3 regions of the Streptosporangium sp. NPDC020072 genome follow, and region 1 is predicted to be linked to each of the others. Evidence: riboswitches for the same ligand, from Rfam matches in the RefSeq annotation. Region 1 holds a riboswitch; each other region holds the start of a gene.
What was found. A riboswitch is a leader RNA that binds a small molecule or an ion and turns the genes downstream of it on or off. The one in region 1 is predicted to bind S-adenosylmethionine.
Positions count from the first base shown of each region.

Region 1 (4,937 bases):
CTGCTCATAGCGCTCCCGGCCTGCGCGGCTCCCAAGGATGTAGCCGACCGCGAGGCCTACACCGAACATCAGTCGGTAACGCATCTCCACCTCCACAAGCGTCCTGGGCGGGACCCTACCCGCGGATCGTGAGTTGTCTCGGCCCTACCCCGGAGCATCGATGCGACACACACTCCCGGAGTGCGCTAATCTATTCCTGCGCCGCAAGGAGCGGGGGAAAACCCCAGGTCCGAACAGCGCGAAGCACGATCCCGTGTAGCTCAATCGGCAGAGCAGCCGGCTGTTAACCGGCAGGTTATAGGTTCGAGTCCTATCGCGGGAGCCATCAGGAAGGCCCCGGGAGCACAGCTCCCGGGGCCTTCGCCGTTTCGTGTCCTATTTCGCGGACAAATCCCGGTGAATCACGGAAAATAGGGGGCGCATCGCCTCGTGTCCTTCCGCTCGCACTCGGTGACCGGGCCGTGGGCGCCGTACCGCAGTGGGATCACCGCCGGGCCGGAGACATCACGCGGGACATCACGCCGAGGGAACCGTGCCGCCCGGAACGGCATGCCGTACCCGTTAGACGTATACAGGTGGTTTTTCTGTGCCGACTTGGCCGAAACCCCGGCGCCAGACGCCGGCGAGGGAACAGGGAGCACGCGCGCAGGGCTATGCGGGGGCCCACCGGGACGACGGGAGGGCGCCGTGGCAGCCGCCTTCCCAACCGGTGGCCCCGCCGGTGGACGTGACGGCCGCCGAGGAGTTCCTGACGCTGTTCCACGAGGAGAACCCGGACGCGGGCCCTGTGAAGCCCAGGCTGCGCGAGGTGCGCGCCGAGATCGCCGCGACGGGGACCTACACCCACACGCCGAAGGAACTCGTCTTCGGCGCCCGGGTGGCCTGGCGCAACAGCGACAGGTGTATCGGGCGGTTGTACTGGAAGTCGCTGCGGGTACGCGACCGGCGCCGGGTGAACACGGTCGAGGGGGTCGCCGTCGAGTGCGTCGACCATCTCCGTGAGGCCGTCTCGGACGGCCGGATCCGGCCGATGATCACGATCTTCGCCCAGGACCGGCCGGGGGCGCCGGGGCCGAGGATCTGGAACGAGCAGCTCATCCGTTACGCGGGGTACGCGATGGACGACGGTTCGGTCGTCGGTGATCCGCGCAACGCCGGGTTCACCACGATGGCCCGTAAACTCGGCTGGCCGGGCGGCCGGGGCACGCCCTTCGACGTGCTTCCCCTGGCGGTCTCGATGGGCGACGGGCCGCCTGTGCTGTCCACGATCCCCGGGGACGCGGTGCTAGAGGTGCCGCTGTCCCACCCGGCCTATCCGTGGTTCGAGCGGCTGGGGCTGCGCTGGCACGCCGTACCAGTGATCTCGAACATGTGCCTGGAGATCGGCGGGGTCTGCTACCGGGCCGCGCCGTTCAACGGCTGGTACATGGGGACCGAGATCGGGGCGCGCAATCTCGCGGACCCCGACCGCTACAACCTGGTGCCCCTGGTCGCCGCGCGGCTCGGCCTGGACACCCGTAACGAGCGTTCGCTGTGGCGCGACCACGCGCTGGTCGAACTGAACGTGGCGGTCCTGTACTCCTTCGACAGGGCGGGGGTCACCATGACCGACCACCACGCCGAGTCCAGGCGCTTCCTGACGCACGTGGCGCGGGAGGAGAGCGCGGGCAGGACCTGCCCGGCCGACTGGAGCTGGATCGTCCCGCCCATCTCGGGGGCCGCGACCCCGGTCTTCCACCGGTACTACGACCAGGAGCGGCTCTCGCCGAACTTCGTCACCCACCCCGACTCCAGGGAGCGGTCGGCGGGCCGGTGGAGCCCGGGGCGGTGACGTCCTTCTCAGCGGTTCCCGGAGACCAGGGAGAGCCAGTGCGGAGGTGAGGCGAAGGGGGCCGTCCTGGCGGTGACGGCCTCCATCAGCGCGGCGGCCGAGGCGCGGGCGCCCTCCACGATCTCCCTGGGGTAGGCGTAGCGGACCTGGTGCTCCTCGAACTCGTCCTCGTCGTCCAGGAGCACCCGGCCGTCCTTGCGCATGCGGATCACGTCGAGGTCGAGGTCGACCATGGTCACCTCGTCGCCGTCCCAGCGCGGCACAGTCGAGACGTCACAGTAGATCTCGGCCTTGTACGGCGCCGCGTTGAAGGTGGCCGTCCACCAGGCGTCACGGGGGAAGAGGATCACGAACGGCTCGTCCCAGACGACGGGCGGCTCCTGCCCCCGCCTGCCGCTGCTGCCGGGCGGGCAGCCGACCCACACGCCGTGTTCGTCCTCGCCGAGGAGCAGGGCCGGGTGGTTCCAGTGCAGCGAGCCGTCGTACTTGCGGTAGACCACGCGGACGATCTCATGAGACATCCCCCGACTTTAAGGGTTGACAGAGATCTATGTATTTCCTACCGTCTAACTAGGTTAAGAGTGTCAGTGCAAAGCCCCGGCTCGCTGACCGGCAACCCTCGCACCGCGGCGGGGTGCCCCCGGGGAGGACCGGGTGGCACGGTCGGCGTGCCGCAAGCGCGGACCCGCACGGGTCACCGAGGCATGCCCTGGGAGTGTCACATGTCCGAGATCACACTCAACTACGCCAGCCCAGTGGACCTGGACACCCACGGCCGCTACCGGCCCGGTGGCAGGCCCGGCCCCCGCTACCCCTTCCAGGGACGGATCACCGACGACGGCACCGGGGAGTTCCCCGCCGAGGCCGGGCGCTACCACCTCTACGTCGCGGCGGTCTGCCCCTACGCGCAGCGTACGGCGATCGTGCGTTCCCTCAAAGGGCTGCAGGACGTCGTCTCGCTGTCCTACGTGGACGACGAGCGGGACGGCAGGGGGTGGGCGTTCCGCGAGCGGCGCGGCGCCGACCCGGTCAACGGCTTCGCGACCCTCAGGCAGGCCTACGAGGCGACCGAACCCGGATTCGACGGACACGTCTCCGTGCCGGTGCTGTGGGACCGGCACAGGGGGCGCATCGTCAGCAACAACTTCCCGGACATCACCATCGACCTGGGCACACGCTTCGGCGGCGACCCCGAGGCCGACCTCTACCCCGAGGAATTGCGGACCGAGATCGACGCGCTCAACGCGCGCATCTACGAGTACGCCAACACCGCCGCGGGCCGGGTCTCCGCCGCCACGACCGAACCGGAGTACCACCGGGCGAGGAAGGCCGTGATCGGCTTCCTCGACGAACTCGACGCCAGGCTCGCCGGCCGCAGGTTCCTGTTCGGCTCCGCCGTCACCGAGTCCGACGTACGGCTCTGGCCCACCCTGGTCAGGTTCGACGTGAGCGACAACCCGTCGGCCAGGATCAGCGAGCGCCCGCTGACCGCCTTCCCCAACCTGTGGGACTACGCCAGGGACCTCTACCAGCACCCCGCCTTCCGCGAGAACACCGACCTCACCGTGCTCGCCTCCCCCACGGGGGAGACCGACCCGTGGCGGGTGCCGGTCGAGCCCGCCACCCCCGACTGGGACCTGCCCCATCGAAGAGCAGCGCTGTGACGGACCGTACGAGAGGGGAGTGGTCGGCGTGAGCGCCTCCATCGCGATCGTCGGCGCCGGGCCGACCGGCACCTGCCTGGTCGAGCGGATCTGCGCCAACGCCGCCGAACTGCTCAGCTGGCCGTCGCTCGACGTCCACGTGATCGACCCCTACCCGCCGGGCGGCGGCAGGGTCTGGCGCGAGCGGCAACCCGACCTGCTCTGGATGAACTCCGCCGCCGCCGACGTGACGCTCTTCACCGACGAGTCCGTCCGGTGCGTCGGCCCGATCCGCCCCGGCCCCTCGCTGGCCGAGTGGCTCGGCTGCGACCCCGGACGCTTCGTCCCCCGGCCCGTGCAGAACGCCTACCTCACCCACGCCTTCCGGCGAGCCGTGGACACCGCCCCCCGCGGTGTCCGGGTGCACGTGCACCGGACCCGGGCACTCGACCTGACCGACGTCCCGGGAGGCCAGGCCGTACTGCTTGAGGACGGGACGACCCTTGAGGTGGGCGCCGTGATCCTCGCGCAGGGACACGGCGACGTCACCCCGGCGGCGGAGGAACGCGGGCTGACGGCCCTGGCAAGGGAGAGCGGCCTGCGCTACCTGCCGACCGGCTACACCGCGGACCTCGACCTCGGCCTGGACCGGCTGCCCGCCGGTGAACCGGTGATCGTGCGCGGCCTGGGACTGGCCTTCGTCGACCTGATGGTGCTGCTCACCTCGGGAAGGGGCGGCCGGTTCGTCAGGGAACACGACGGGGAGCTCGTCTACCTGCCCAGCGGGCGGGAACCGCTGCTGCACGTGGGGTCACGGCGCGGTGTGCCGTACCACGCCAAGACCGCCTACCGCTTCCAGGGGCTCCGGCCGCCCGCGCCGCGCTTCCTGACGGCGGGGGCGCTGGGGGAGGGGCCGTGGAACTTCCGGCGGGACGTGTGGCCCCTGGCCGCCAAGGAACTCGCCTTCGCCTACTACCACGAACTCCTCAACAGCCATCCGAAACGGGTCAGGACCGGTTGGCCGGAGTTCGCCGAACGGTTCGCCGCAGAGGAATGGCGCAGCCCCGGGATGCGGCTGCTGATCCGCAAGGCCGTACCCCGGCACGCCGACCGGCTCGACCTGGACCGGCTCGACCGGCCGCTGGAGCGGATCCGCTTCGGCGACCAGGCGGGACTGCGGCGGTGGATGGACGGCTACATGGCCGCCGACCTGCAACGACGCTCCGACTCCGCGTACAGTGCCGACCACGCCCTGATCCTCGGATTACTGTCCGTCAACGGCGTCCTCGCCGAACGGGGAATCTCCGACCGGTGGTTCGAGGGCTTCTTCAGCTACGTCGCCAGCGGCCCGCCCGGCCCCCGGCTTGAGGAGCTCAAGGCCCTGGCCAGGGCGGGCGTGGTCACCTTCCTCGGCGCCGACGTCAGGGTCGAGCACCGCGGCGGGCGATGGGTCGCGCAGAGCC
Region 1 covers NZ_JBEYAB010000003.1:334,717-339,653, reverse strand. The annotation lists gene ABZ470_RS07975 (YtxH domain-containing protein) at 1-84, opposite strand, end outside; tRNA gene ABZ470_RS07970 (tRNA-Asn) at 250-325, shown strand; gene ABZ470_RS07965 (nitric oxide synthase oxygenase) at 722-1,831, shown strand; gene ABZ470_RS07960 (DUF402 domain-containing protein) at 1,840-2,352, opposite strand; SAM riboswitch class IV at 2,405-2,517, shown strand; gene ABZ470_RS07955 (glutathione S-transferase C-terminal domain-containing protein) at 2,554-3,495, shown strand; gene ABZ470_RS07950 (FAD/NAD(P)-binding protein) at 3,524-4,937, shown strand, end outside.

Region 2 (4,937 bases), on a different contig from region 1:
GAGAGACCAGATAGTAGCCGTTGATGCCGAGTGGATTCTCCGTCCAGGCGTAGACATGGCCCTCGGGGACCTTCAGCACCTTGGGCAGACGCTGGTTGATCGGCCCCCTCGGCAGGGACCGCAGCCGCTCCACACAGACGTCGGCCAGGTCGAGGGAGACGCGGACCTGTTCGAGCAGCACCTCGAAGCGGGCGTTGCAGTCTCCCGCGGAACGGGTCACGACCTTGACCGGCAGTTCGCCGTAGGCGAGGTAGGGGTCGTCCCTGCGCAGGTCGAGGCCGACGCCGGAGGCACGGGCGATGGGGCCGCTCACGCCGTACTGCATGATCGTCTCGCGGTCGAGCACCCCGACGCCGACCGTGCGGGCCAGGAAGATCTCGTTCCCGCTGATCAGGGCCTCGATGTCGGGCAGGCGGCGCCGTACGTCGGCGACGGCCAGGGTCACCCGGTCGAGCCAGCCGTACGGCAGGTCCTCCTTGAGACCGCCGACCCGGTTGAACATGTAGTGCATCCGGCCGCCGGAGATCTCCTCCATCACGGCCTGGAGGGTCTCGCGCTCACGGAAGGCGTAGAAGACGGGGGTGATCGCGCCCAGTTCGAGGGGGTAGGAGCCGAGGAACATCAGGTGGCTGAGCACCCGGTTCAGCTCGGCCATCAGGGTGCGCGCCCACACGGCCCTGACGGGGACCTCCATGCCGAGCATCCGCTCGACCGCGAGCACGACGCCCAGCTCGTTGGCGAACGCCGACAGCCAGTCGTGCCGGTTGGCCAGCACGATGATCTGCCGGTAGTCCCTGACCTCGAACAGTTTCTCCGCGCCCCGGTGCATGTAGCCGACGATCGGCTCGGCGGCGCTGATCCGTTCGCCGTCCAGCGTCAGGCGCAGCCGTAGCACGCCGTGGGTCGAGGGGTGCTGCGGGCCGATGTTCAGGACCATGTCCTCGGTGGCCAGCTCCTTGCCGGCCGCCGCCGCTCCCGCGACGGCGTCGGCTCCGGCCCCGATCCCCACGTTCACTTCCCGGGGCTCAGTCATAGGCCCCATGCTGTCACGTCAGCGGCGCGTGACGAGATCCCGCAGGGCCTCGACGAGACGGTCGACGTGCTCGGTGGTGCTGCCGACGCCGATGGACGCGCGCACCGCGGAGGCGGTGACGTCGTCGCAGCCGCCGTCCTTGGCGCCGAGCAGGTGCCTGACGAAGGGGTGGGCGCAGAACTTGCCGTCCCGCACGCCGATGCCGTACTCGCCGGACAGCGTCTCGGCCACCTCACGGGCGGTGAAGCCGTCCACGACGAAGGAGACGATGCCGACGCGGGCGTGGTCGGGGCCCCACAGGGACAGCTCGTGCACACCCTCGATCCCGGCCAGACCGGCGCGCAGGCGGGCCAGCAGACGCTCCTCCTCGCGCACCAGCACGTCCCAGCCGGTCGCGCTCAGCGCGTCGCAGGCGGCGGCCAGCGCGATGGCGCCCAGCACGTTCGGCGTGCCCGCCTCGTGACGGGCCTCGGGGTCGTCGTGCCAGTCGGTCGTCTCGTCCTCGACGGCCCTGACGGCCCCGCCGCCCCGGAGGTACGGCTCGGCGACCGAGAGCCAGTCGGAGCGGCCGATCAGCGCGCCGGTGCCGAACGGGGCGTAGAGCTTGTGACCGGAGAAGACCACGTAGTCCAGGTCGAGCGCGGTCAGGTTGAGGCGGCGGTGCGGGACGAGCTGGGCGGCGTCGACCAGGACGCGGGCGCCGTGGCGGTGGGCGATGTGGGCCAGCGCGGCGATCGGCCACAGCTCGCCGGTCACGTTGGAGGCGGCGGTGACGACCAGCAGCTTGGGGCCGTCGATCGCGGCCAGCGCGTCGTCGGCGGCGCGGACGGCCTCACCGGGGAAGGCCGGGGCGGGCAGCCGTACGACGTCGGCCCAGGGCAGGAGCGAGGCGTGGTGCTCGGTCTCGAAGACCACCACGGTGGTCCCGGCGGGCAGGCTGCGGGCCAGCAGGTTGGTGGCGTCGGTGGTGTTCCTCGTGAAGATCACCGCGTCGTCGGGACGGGCCCCGACGAAGGCCCGCACGGTGTGCCTGGCCTGCTCGTAGCGGGCGGTGGTCAGCTGGGAGGCGTATCCGGCGCCGCGGTGGACGCTGGAGTAGGCCGGGAGCGCGGCGGCGACGGCGGCGCTCACCGGCTCAAGACAGGGGGCGCTGGCGGCGTAGTCGAGGTTGGCGTACGGCACCAGCCTGCCGCCCTTGACGGGCACCTCAAGGTCGGCGCCGAGGACCGCGGGGATCGGCCGGTCGTCGGGGACACGGGTCGCCGGGACGGTCACGGTCTCGGCGGCGGCGGCGGAGGTGAAGATCGTCAGTGTGGACACGCCAAAGCTCCTTGGAGGTCATCGGACCCCAAGCCATGGCCTTGGTGCTGGAGCCCGCGCTTGCCCGGCACACCTCGTGCCGGACCAGGTCCTCACCCGGGGCACCCCGCCGCGGACGCGAGGGTTGCCGGCCAGCTAGCCGGGGCTTGTCGCTGGCACTCATGACCTACGAACCGGACTATACCCACACAGAGGCGGTGCTTGGCAAGTCTGCGGGAAGGGGTCCGGAGGGCTGGAGTTTCGGCGGTGATCCTGAGGAACTTCCGGTTCTGTCCGATCGTCTGGAGCTGTGACCGTGAACGCCCGTCAGGTCACGCGCCGCGCGCGGGCGGCGCTCTCCCCACCGAAACTGGAGGACCCGATGGACTGGGTGGCCGACCCGGCGAGCTGGATAGGTCTGCTCACGCTGATCGCTCTGGAGATCGTGCTGGGCATCGACAACATCATCTTCATCTCGATCCTGGCGGGGAAGCTCCCGCCGGAACAGCGTGACAACGCCCGCAGGCTGGGCCTGCTCGCCGCCCTGGTCAGCCGCCTGGCGCTGCTGCTCGCCCTGTCCTGGGTGGTACGGCTCACCGCCCCGCTCTTTGAGATCTTCGGGCACGAGATATCAGGACGCGACCTGATCCTGATCCTCGGCGGGCTGTTCCTGCTGGTCAAGAGCGTTCACGAGATCCACGGCCACACCGAGAACGGCGAGGACCACTCCGGCGGCCGGAAGGCGGCGGCCTCCTTCGGCATGGTGATCCTGCAGATCATGGTGCTGGACATCGTCTTCTCCCTCGACTCGGTGATCACCGCGGTCGGCATGGTCGACGAGCTGGCCATCATGGTCATCGCGGTCATCGTCGCGGTCGTGGTGATGCTCTTCGCCTCGGGGCCGATCAGCCGTTTCGTGGACAAGCACCCGACGATCAAGATGCTGGCGCTGTCGTTCCTGGTGCTGATCGGCGTCGTGCTGCTCGCGGAGGGTTTCGGACAGCACATCTCCAAGGGCTACATCTACTTCGCGATGGCGTTCTCGCTGGTGGTCGAGCTGCTCAACATCCGGGCCCGCCGTCGTTCCCGGGCCGTCGAGAAGACTCCGGAGCCCTAGCATGGGTTTGTGCGTTTTGACCCATGGAGTCCGGAATTCGTCGCCTACCCCTATGACGCCTACGCCGAGCTGAGACAGCGGCCGGTCACCTTCTTCGAGCCGACCGGCCAGTGGCTGGTCGCCCGGCACGCCGACGTCAACGCGTTGCTGCGCGACCGGAGACTCGGCCGGTCCTACCTGCACGTGGCCACGCACGCCGAGTTCGGCAGACCGGAGGAGCCGCCCTTCCTCGACCCGTTCTGGCGGGTGGTCAGGGCCGGGATGCTCGACGTCGAGCCGCCCGTCCACACCCGCCTGCGCCGCCTGGTCTCCCGGGCGTTCACCCCGCGGATGGTCGAGGCGCTGCGGCCCAAGGTCGCCTCGATCGCCACCGGGCTGGTCGAGGACTTCGTGGCACGTGGCGGCGGCGACCTCATCGCGGAGGTCGCCGAACCGCTCCCGGTGACCGTGATCGCCGAGATGCTCGGCGTCCCCGAGGCGGACCGGCACCTGCTGCGGCCCTGGTCGGCCGACATCTGCGGGATGTACGAGCTCAACCCGTCGCCCGAGACGCAGCGCACCGCCGTACGGGCGGCGGAGGAGTTCTCCGGCTACCTGTCGGAGCTGGCCCGCGCCCGCCGGGCGAACCCCGGCGACGACCTGATCAGCGCCCTGGCCCTGGTCGCCGACGGCGGTGACACCCTGACCGAGGAGGAGCTGGTCGGCACCTGTGTGCTGCTGCTCAACGCGGGTCACGAGGCGACCGTCAACGTCACCGGAATCGGCTGGTGGTCGCTGTTCCGCAACCCGGCAGAGCTGGAACGACTGCGCGCCGACCACGGCCTGCTGCCCACGGCGATCGAGGAGCTGATGCGCTGGGACACCCCGCTGCAGATGTTCGAGCGCTGGGTCCTTGAGGACATCTCGGTCGGCGGGGTGGACATCCCGCGTGGCGCGGAGGTGGCGCTGCTGTTCGGCTCGGCCAACCGGGACCCCGAGGTGTTCGCCGACCCCGACCGCCTCGACCTCGGCCGTGCGGAGAACCCGCATATCTCCTTCGGCGCGGGCATCCACTTCTGTCTGGGCGCCCCGCTGGCCAGGATCGAGCTGGCCGAGTCGTTCGGCGCCCTGCTGCGCCTGGCTCCCCGAATGGAACTCGCCGCCGAGCCCACCTGGAACCCCGGCTACGTCATCCGGGGCCTGACGGCTCTGGAGGCACGGGTCTGAGGTCTCACGCGGCCCCCGGGCGCCCGCCTGACAACAGGCGCTCGGCGGGCCGCTCGACGAGGCGGTGCAGCGCCCAGGCCAGCAGTACGGCCAGCGGCAGCGCCGTCAGCGTCACCAGGAGCGCGTGCGCCGGGGTGCGCCCGAGCACCCGGTTGACCAGGCTGATCGTCGGCTGGTGCACCAGGTAGAAGGCAAAGGAGATCTCCCCGAGCCAGACCAGGACGGGCAGGCGCAGCGGCGAACGCTTCTCGCGCACGTCGGCCGTCGCGGCGGCGGCGATCA
Region 2 covers NZ_JBEYAB010000004.1:267,483-272,419, forward strand. The annotation lists gene ABZ470_RS10860 (NADH-quinone oxidoreductase subunit D) at 1-1,033, opposite strand, end outside; gene ABZ470_RS10865 (aminotransferase class V-fold PLP-dependent enzyme) at 1,052-2,308, opposite strand; SAM riboswitch class IV at 2,405-2,520, opposite strand; gene ABZ470_RS10870 (TerC family protein) at 2,715-3,449, shown strand; gene ABZ470_RS10875 (cytochrome P450) at 3,459-4,655, shown strand; gene ABZ470_RS10880 (acyltransferase) at 4,660-4,937, opposite strand, start outside.
Region 2: it holds a riboswitch for S-adenosylmethionine, as region 1 does, so the genes downstream of both, ABZ470_RS10865 (aminotransferase class V-fold PLP-dependent enzyme) here and ABZ470_RS07955 (glutathione S-transferase C-terminal domain-containing protein) in region 1, are expected to answer to the same signal.

Region 3 (4,937 bases), on a different contig from region 1:
TTTTGCTATCACTACTAGTTAGTTAAATATTACATTATGTCTTCGCACAAAAATGTGAGCTTGCATCACAAAAGACGACACCCGCACGCGGCCAGGCCGGTGCGGGTGTCGTGAGGGTGTTCCGGGGGCGCCGTTCCATGACAGTGGACGACACCGGGACCCGGGAGGCCGTCCAGGGCCCGCCCAGGGCCCCGCGCGGCCTCCGCCGGGATCAGCCTCCGGCGACCGCCGGAATGATGGAGACCTGAACGCCGGACGGCGTCACCGTGTCGAGGTTGTCGGCGAAACGGACATCCTCATCACCGACATAGACGTTCACAAAACGGCGAATCTTGCCCGTTTCATCGAGAATACGGGCACCGATCCCGGGGAAGTCGGCGTCGAGCTTCTGCAGAACCTCACGCAGGGTCCCGCCCTCGCCGTTCACCTCGGCCGCGCCGCCGGTGTACGTACGGAGAATCGTCGGAATCCGTACAGAAACACTCATAATTCAGTACCTTTCAGAGCTCTAGGCGACGACAGCGCGGAACGCGTCGAGTGAGGGCCGGATGACAGCGGTGGGACGTGCCTGGTCAGCGACCACGTCAAGGGTCTTCAGGCCGTCACCTGTGTTGAGGACCACGGTCTCCGCGTCGGGGTCGAGCCGACCCGACTCGACCAGCTTGCGCAGCACCCCGACGGTGACACCGCCCGCCGTCTCGGCGAAGATGCCCTCCGTCCTGGCGAGCAGGCGGATGGCGTCCACGATCTCGGGGTCGGTGACGTCCTCGACCCCACCGCCGGTGCGCCTGGCGATGTCGAGCACGTAGGGCCCGTCAGCCGGGTTGCCGATGGCCAGCGACTTGGCGATCGTGTCGGGCTTGACGGGGCGGATCACGTCGTGGCCCGCCTTGTAGGCCGCGGAGACCGGGGAGCACCCCTCGGCCTGGGCGCCGAAGATCTTGTACGGCGTGTCCTCGACGAGACCGAGGGCGATCAGCTCCTTGAACGCCTTGTCGATCTTCGTGAGCTGGGAGCCGGAGGCGACCGGGATGACGATCTGGTCGGGGATCCGCCAGCCGAGCTGCTCGGCGATCTCGTAGGCCAGGGTCTTGGAGCCCTCGGCGTAGTAGGGCCTGAGGTTGACGTTGACGAAGCCCCACTTGTCGCCGAGCTCGTCACCGATGAGCTCGGAGCAGAAGCGGTTGACGTCGTCGTAGGTGCCGTCGATGCCGATCAGCTTGCCGCCGTACACGGAGGCCATGACGATCTTGCCCTGTTCGAGGTCGGCGGGGATGAACACGCAGGCGTCGAGCCCGGTCCTGGCGGCGGCGGAGGTCACCGCGCCCGCCAGGTTGCCGGTCGAGGAGCAGGACAGGGTGTGGAAGCCGAAGTTCCTGGCCGCCTCGACGGCGATGGCGACCACGCGGTCCTTGAAGGAGTGCGTGGGGTTGCCCGAGTCGTCCTTCACGTGCAGCGAGCGCAGGCCCAGCTCACGCGCCAGGTTGTCGGCCTTGACGAGCCTGGTCCAGCCGGGCTCGGTGTTGGGCTTGGAGGCGACGTCCGCCGGGACGGGCAGGAGGGAGCGGTAGCGCCAGATGTTGGCCGGCCCCTGCGAGATCTGTTCCCGGGTGACGTTCCCGAAGTCGTAGGCGATCTCAAGGGGCCCGAAACACTCGATACAGGCGAAGCTGGGACCGAGGTCGTAGCGGGCACCACACTCACGACAGGAGAGAGCGACGGCGGGACCGAAGTCAAGAGCGGTGGTGGTTGCGGTGTTCGCGAGCGCCATGAAGCGAGGCCTTTCCCTCATCTTCGTCTGCGACCACCCTGGTCACAGACCGGAATTGGCACCTGTCCCGGTCGACCCCTCGCCAGATCGCGAGTCTTGAACCGGGAGGGTTGCCGGGGCTTCGCAGGGCCGGTCCCTCCACCCCTCTGGATGAGCAATGTTCAGTTGTGGACCTGACATGCAGGTCTCAAGCACTCTACCTCGCCTTGTGCCCCTCCTGACCAGTTGTCTCACCAAACGAGATGAAGTGTGTCATTAACCGGACAAACCTCAGAAGCCGTAGGCGTCGCCGAGCGCTCCCTGGACGTACTTGCGGGCCTGGTGGATGCGCGACTTGGCGGTGCCGAGGGGGATGCCGAGCTGCTCGGCGACCTCGTTGTAGTCGAGCTGGCAGATGTCGCGCAGCACCAGCGCCTGGGCCAGGTCGGGCTTGTCCGCCTCAAGGGCCTCCATCGCGTCGAGCAGGTCGAGGCGGGAGCCCGCGATCACACTCACCCTGGCGACGTCGGGCTTGTTGTGCAGCGGCAACTCCTCCGAGCTCTGCTCGGCGGAACGCCGTTTGAGCGAGCGGTAGGTGGTGCGCGCGCAGTTGGCGGTCACGATGTGCAGCCACGTGCTGAACCGCGCCCGCCCCTCGAACCTGGCGATGTTGCGGGCCACGGCGAGCAGGGTGTCCTGACAGGCCTCCTCGGCGTCCTGCCGGTAGGGGAGGATCCGCCCGCAGTGCCGTAGCACCTCGGGCTCGATCCGCTTCAGCAGTTCGCCCAGTGCCCGGTGGTCGCCTCCGGCGGCCGCACGGGCAAGTTCCTCGGTCGTCTCGTCCAGCGCCATCACGGGTTCCCATCAACGGTCACGGTCGCTCGACATCCTATGGTCGCCGGTTATCGTTTGGTTAACCTTCGGGACAAGCCACGTCCTCCCGGGCGAGGAGGTCAGATGAGTGGGATTTTGGTGGCCTCGAACCGCGGCCCGGTCTCCTTCACCATGTCGGAGGGCGGCGCGCTGAGCATGCGCAGGGGCGGCGGCGGCCTGGTCTCCGGCCTGTCCGAGGTGTCCAAGGAGCTCGACGTCCTGTGGGTCTGCGCCGCCCTGTCCGACGGCGACCGCGGTGCCGTACGGCTCGCTCCCGGGGGGCGGCTCGACCAGGCGGGATACGAGACCGGGGCGCTGCGGATGCTCGACATCCCCCCGGCGACCTTCCAGCGGGCCTACAACGCGGTCGCCAACTCGACCCTGTGGTTCGTCCACCACCTGCTCTACGACACCCCGAACAGGCCGCACTTCGACGCCAGGTTCGGCAGGGAGTGGGAGTCCTACCAGGCCTACAACGAGGCGTTCGCGATGGCGCTGGCCGAGGAGGCCTCGCACGGCGCCAAGGTCATGGTGCAGGACTACCACCTGGCCCTGGTCCCGGCGATGCTCAGGAGCGAACGGCCCGACCTGCGCGTCTCCCACTTCTCCCACACGCCCTGGGCCCCTCCCGAGTACTTCGGCCTGCTGCCCGACGAGGTCGCCGCCGAGTTGCTTGAGGGCATCCTGGGCGCCGACCAGGCGGGTTTCCTGACCGACCGCTGGGCCGGGGCCTTCATGGACTGCTGCGAGAGCGTCCTGGACGCGCGGGTCGAGCGCGCGGGCCGTACGGTGACCCACGCGGGCCGGACCACCCGGATCGGCGTGCACGGCCTGGGCGTGGACGGCCGGGCGCTGTGGGAACGCGCCCGCGAGCCCGACGTCGAGTCCCACATGGCCGCCCTGCGCGAGCTGGTCGGCGACCGCAGGCTGATCGTGCGCATCGACAGGACCGAGCTGTCGAAGAACATCGTCAGGGGCCTGATCGCCTACCGGGAGTTCCTCGCGGCGCACCCCGAGTGGCACGGCAGGGTCGTGCACCTGGCCTTCGCCTACCCCTCCCGCCACGACCTGCCCGAATACCGTGAGTACACCGCGGCGGTGCAGCGTTGCGCCTCGGAGATCGAGGACGAGTACGCCACCGAGGACTGGGATCCGCTGATCCTCAACGTCCAGGACGACTATCCCCGGTCGCTGGCCGCCTACCGGCTGGCCGACGTGATGCTGGTCAACCCGATCCGCGACGGGATGAACCTGGTGGCCAAGGAGGGGCCGGTGCTGTCCCCGAACAGCGCGCTGGTCCTGTCGCGCGAGGCGGGGGCCGCGGCCGAGCTGGGCGCGGACGCGCTGCTGGTGAACCCCTACGACGTCTCGGCCACGGCGCGGGCCATCCACGAGGGCCTCGTCATGCCCGAGCACGAGCGCGCCGTCCGGGGGGACAGGCTGGCCCGTCTGGCGACCGCCCTTCCCCCGCAGCGCTGGTTCGCTGACCAGCTCGCCGCACTCGGCTGAGATTTTGCCCTGATATGAGATAGTTCAGGGGACTTCGCGCTTCATTGACGTTCGGGGGAACCCGTGACCGCCAGGCTCACCCGTGACCGTCCGACCTGGCTCGTCTACCTGCAGCTCGGTGTCTTCGCCACCTACCTGTACGGCCTCAGCGCCGCCCTGCCCATGCTCCGCGCCGAACTGGGCCTCTCGCAGACGGTCGCCGGGCTGCACGGCACCATGATGGCCGTCGGCGGCGTCCTGACCGGCCTCGCGCTGCCCCGGCTGACCCGCCGCCTCGGCACGCGCGTCACCGTCTGGACGGGCCTGACCGGGATGAACGTGGGGGTGCTGCTGGTCGTCCTCGGCCACACACCGCAGGTCACGCTCCTCGCGTACTGCCTGGCGGGCGGGATGGGCTCGATCAGTCTCTACACGAGCATGTCCGTCCTCGGCCGGCACCACGGTCCCGCGGGGCCGTCGGCGATCAGTGAGGCCAACGCGGTCGGCGGGACCATCGGCCTGTTCGCCCCGTTCGTCGTCAGTCTCGCGGCGCAGAGCGCGCTCGGCTGGCGGACGGCGCTGCTGCTCACCCCGCTGCTGACCGTGCTGCTCGCGCTCGCCATGGGCCGCGTGTGGGTTCCCACGCCCGCCCGGGAGGAGCAGGCGGCGCCCTCCGGGAGCGCGGGTTCCCCGGGGCTCGGCATGCGCTTCCACCTGGCGGGGGCGGTGCTGTTCTGCTGCGTCGGGCTTGAGTTCTCGTTCAACCTCTGGGCGGCCAAGCTGGTCAGCGACAACACGGGCCTGTCCGCGGCGGTCGCGGCGAGCG
Region 3 covers NZ_JBEYAB010000021.1:22,873-27,809, reverse strand. The annotation lists gene ABZ470_RS37665 (MoaD/ThiS family protein) at 212-487, opposite strand; gene thrC (threonine synthase) at 509-1,771, opposite strand; SAM riboswitch class I at 1,786-1,928, opposite strand; gene ABZ470_RS37655 (RNA polymerase sigma factor) at 2,042-2,602, opposite strand; gene ABZ470_RS37650 (trehalose-6-phosphate synthase) at 2,708-4,132, shown strand; gene ABZ470_RS37645 (MFS transporter) at 4,196-4,937, shown strand, end outside.
Region 3: it holds a riboswitch for S-adenosylmethionine, as region 1 does, so the genes downstream of both, thrC (threonine synthase) here and ABZ470_RS07955 (glutathione S-transferase C-terminal domain-containing protein) in region 1, are expected to answer to the same signal.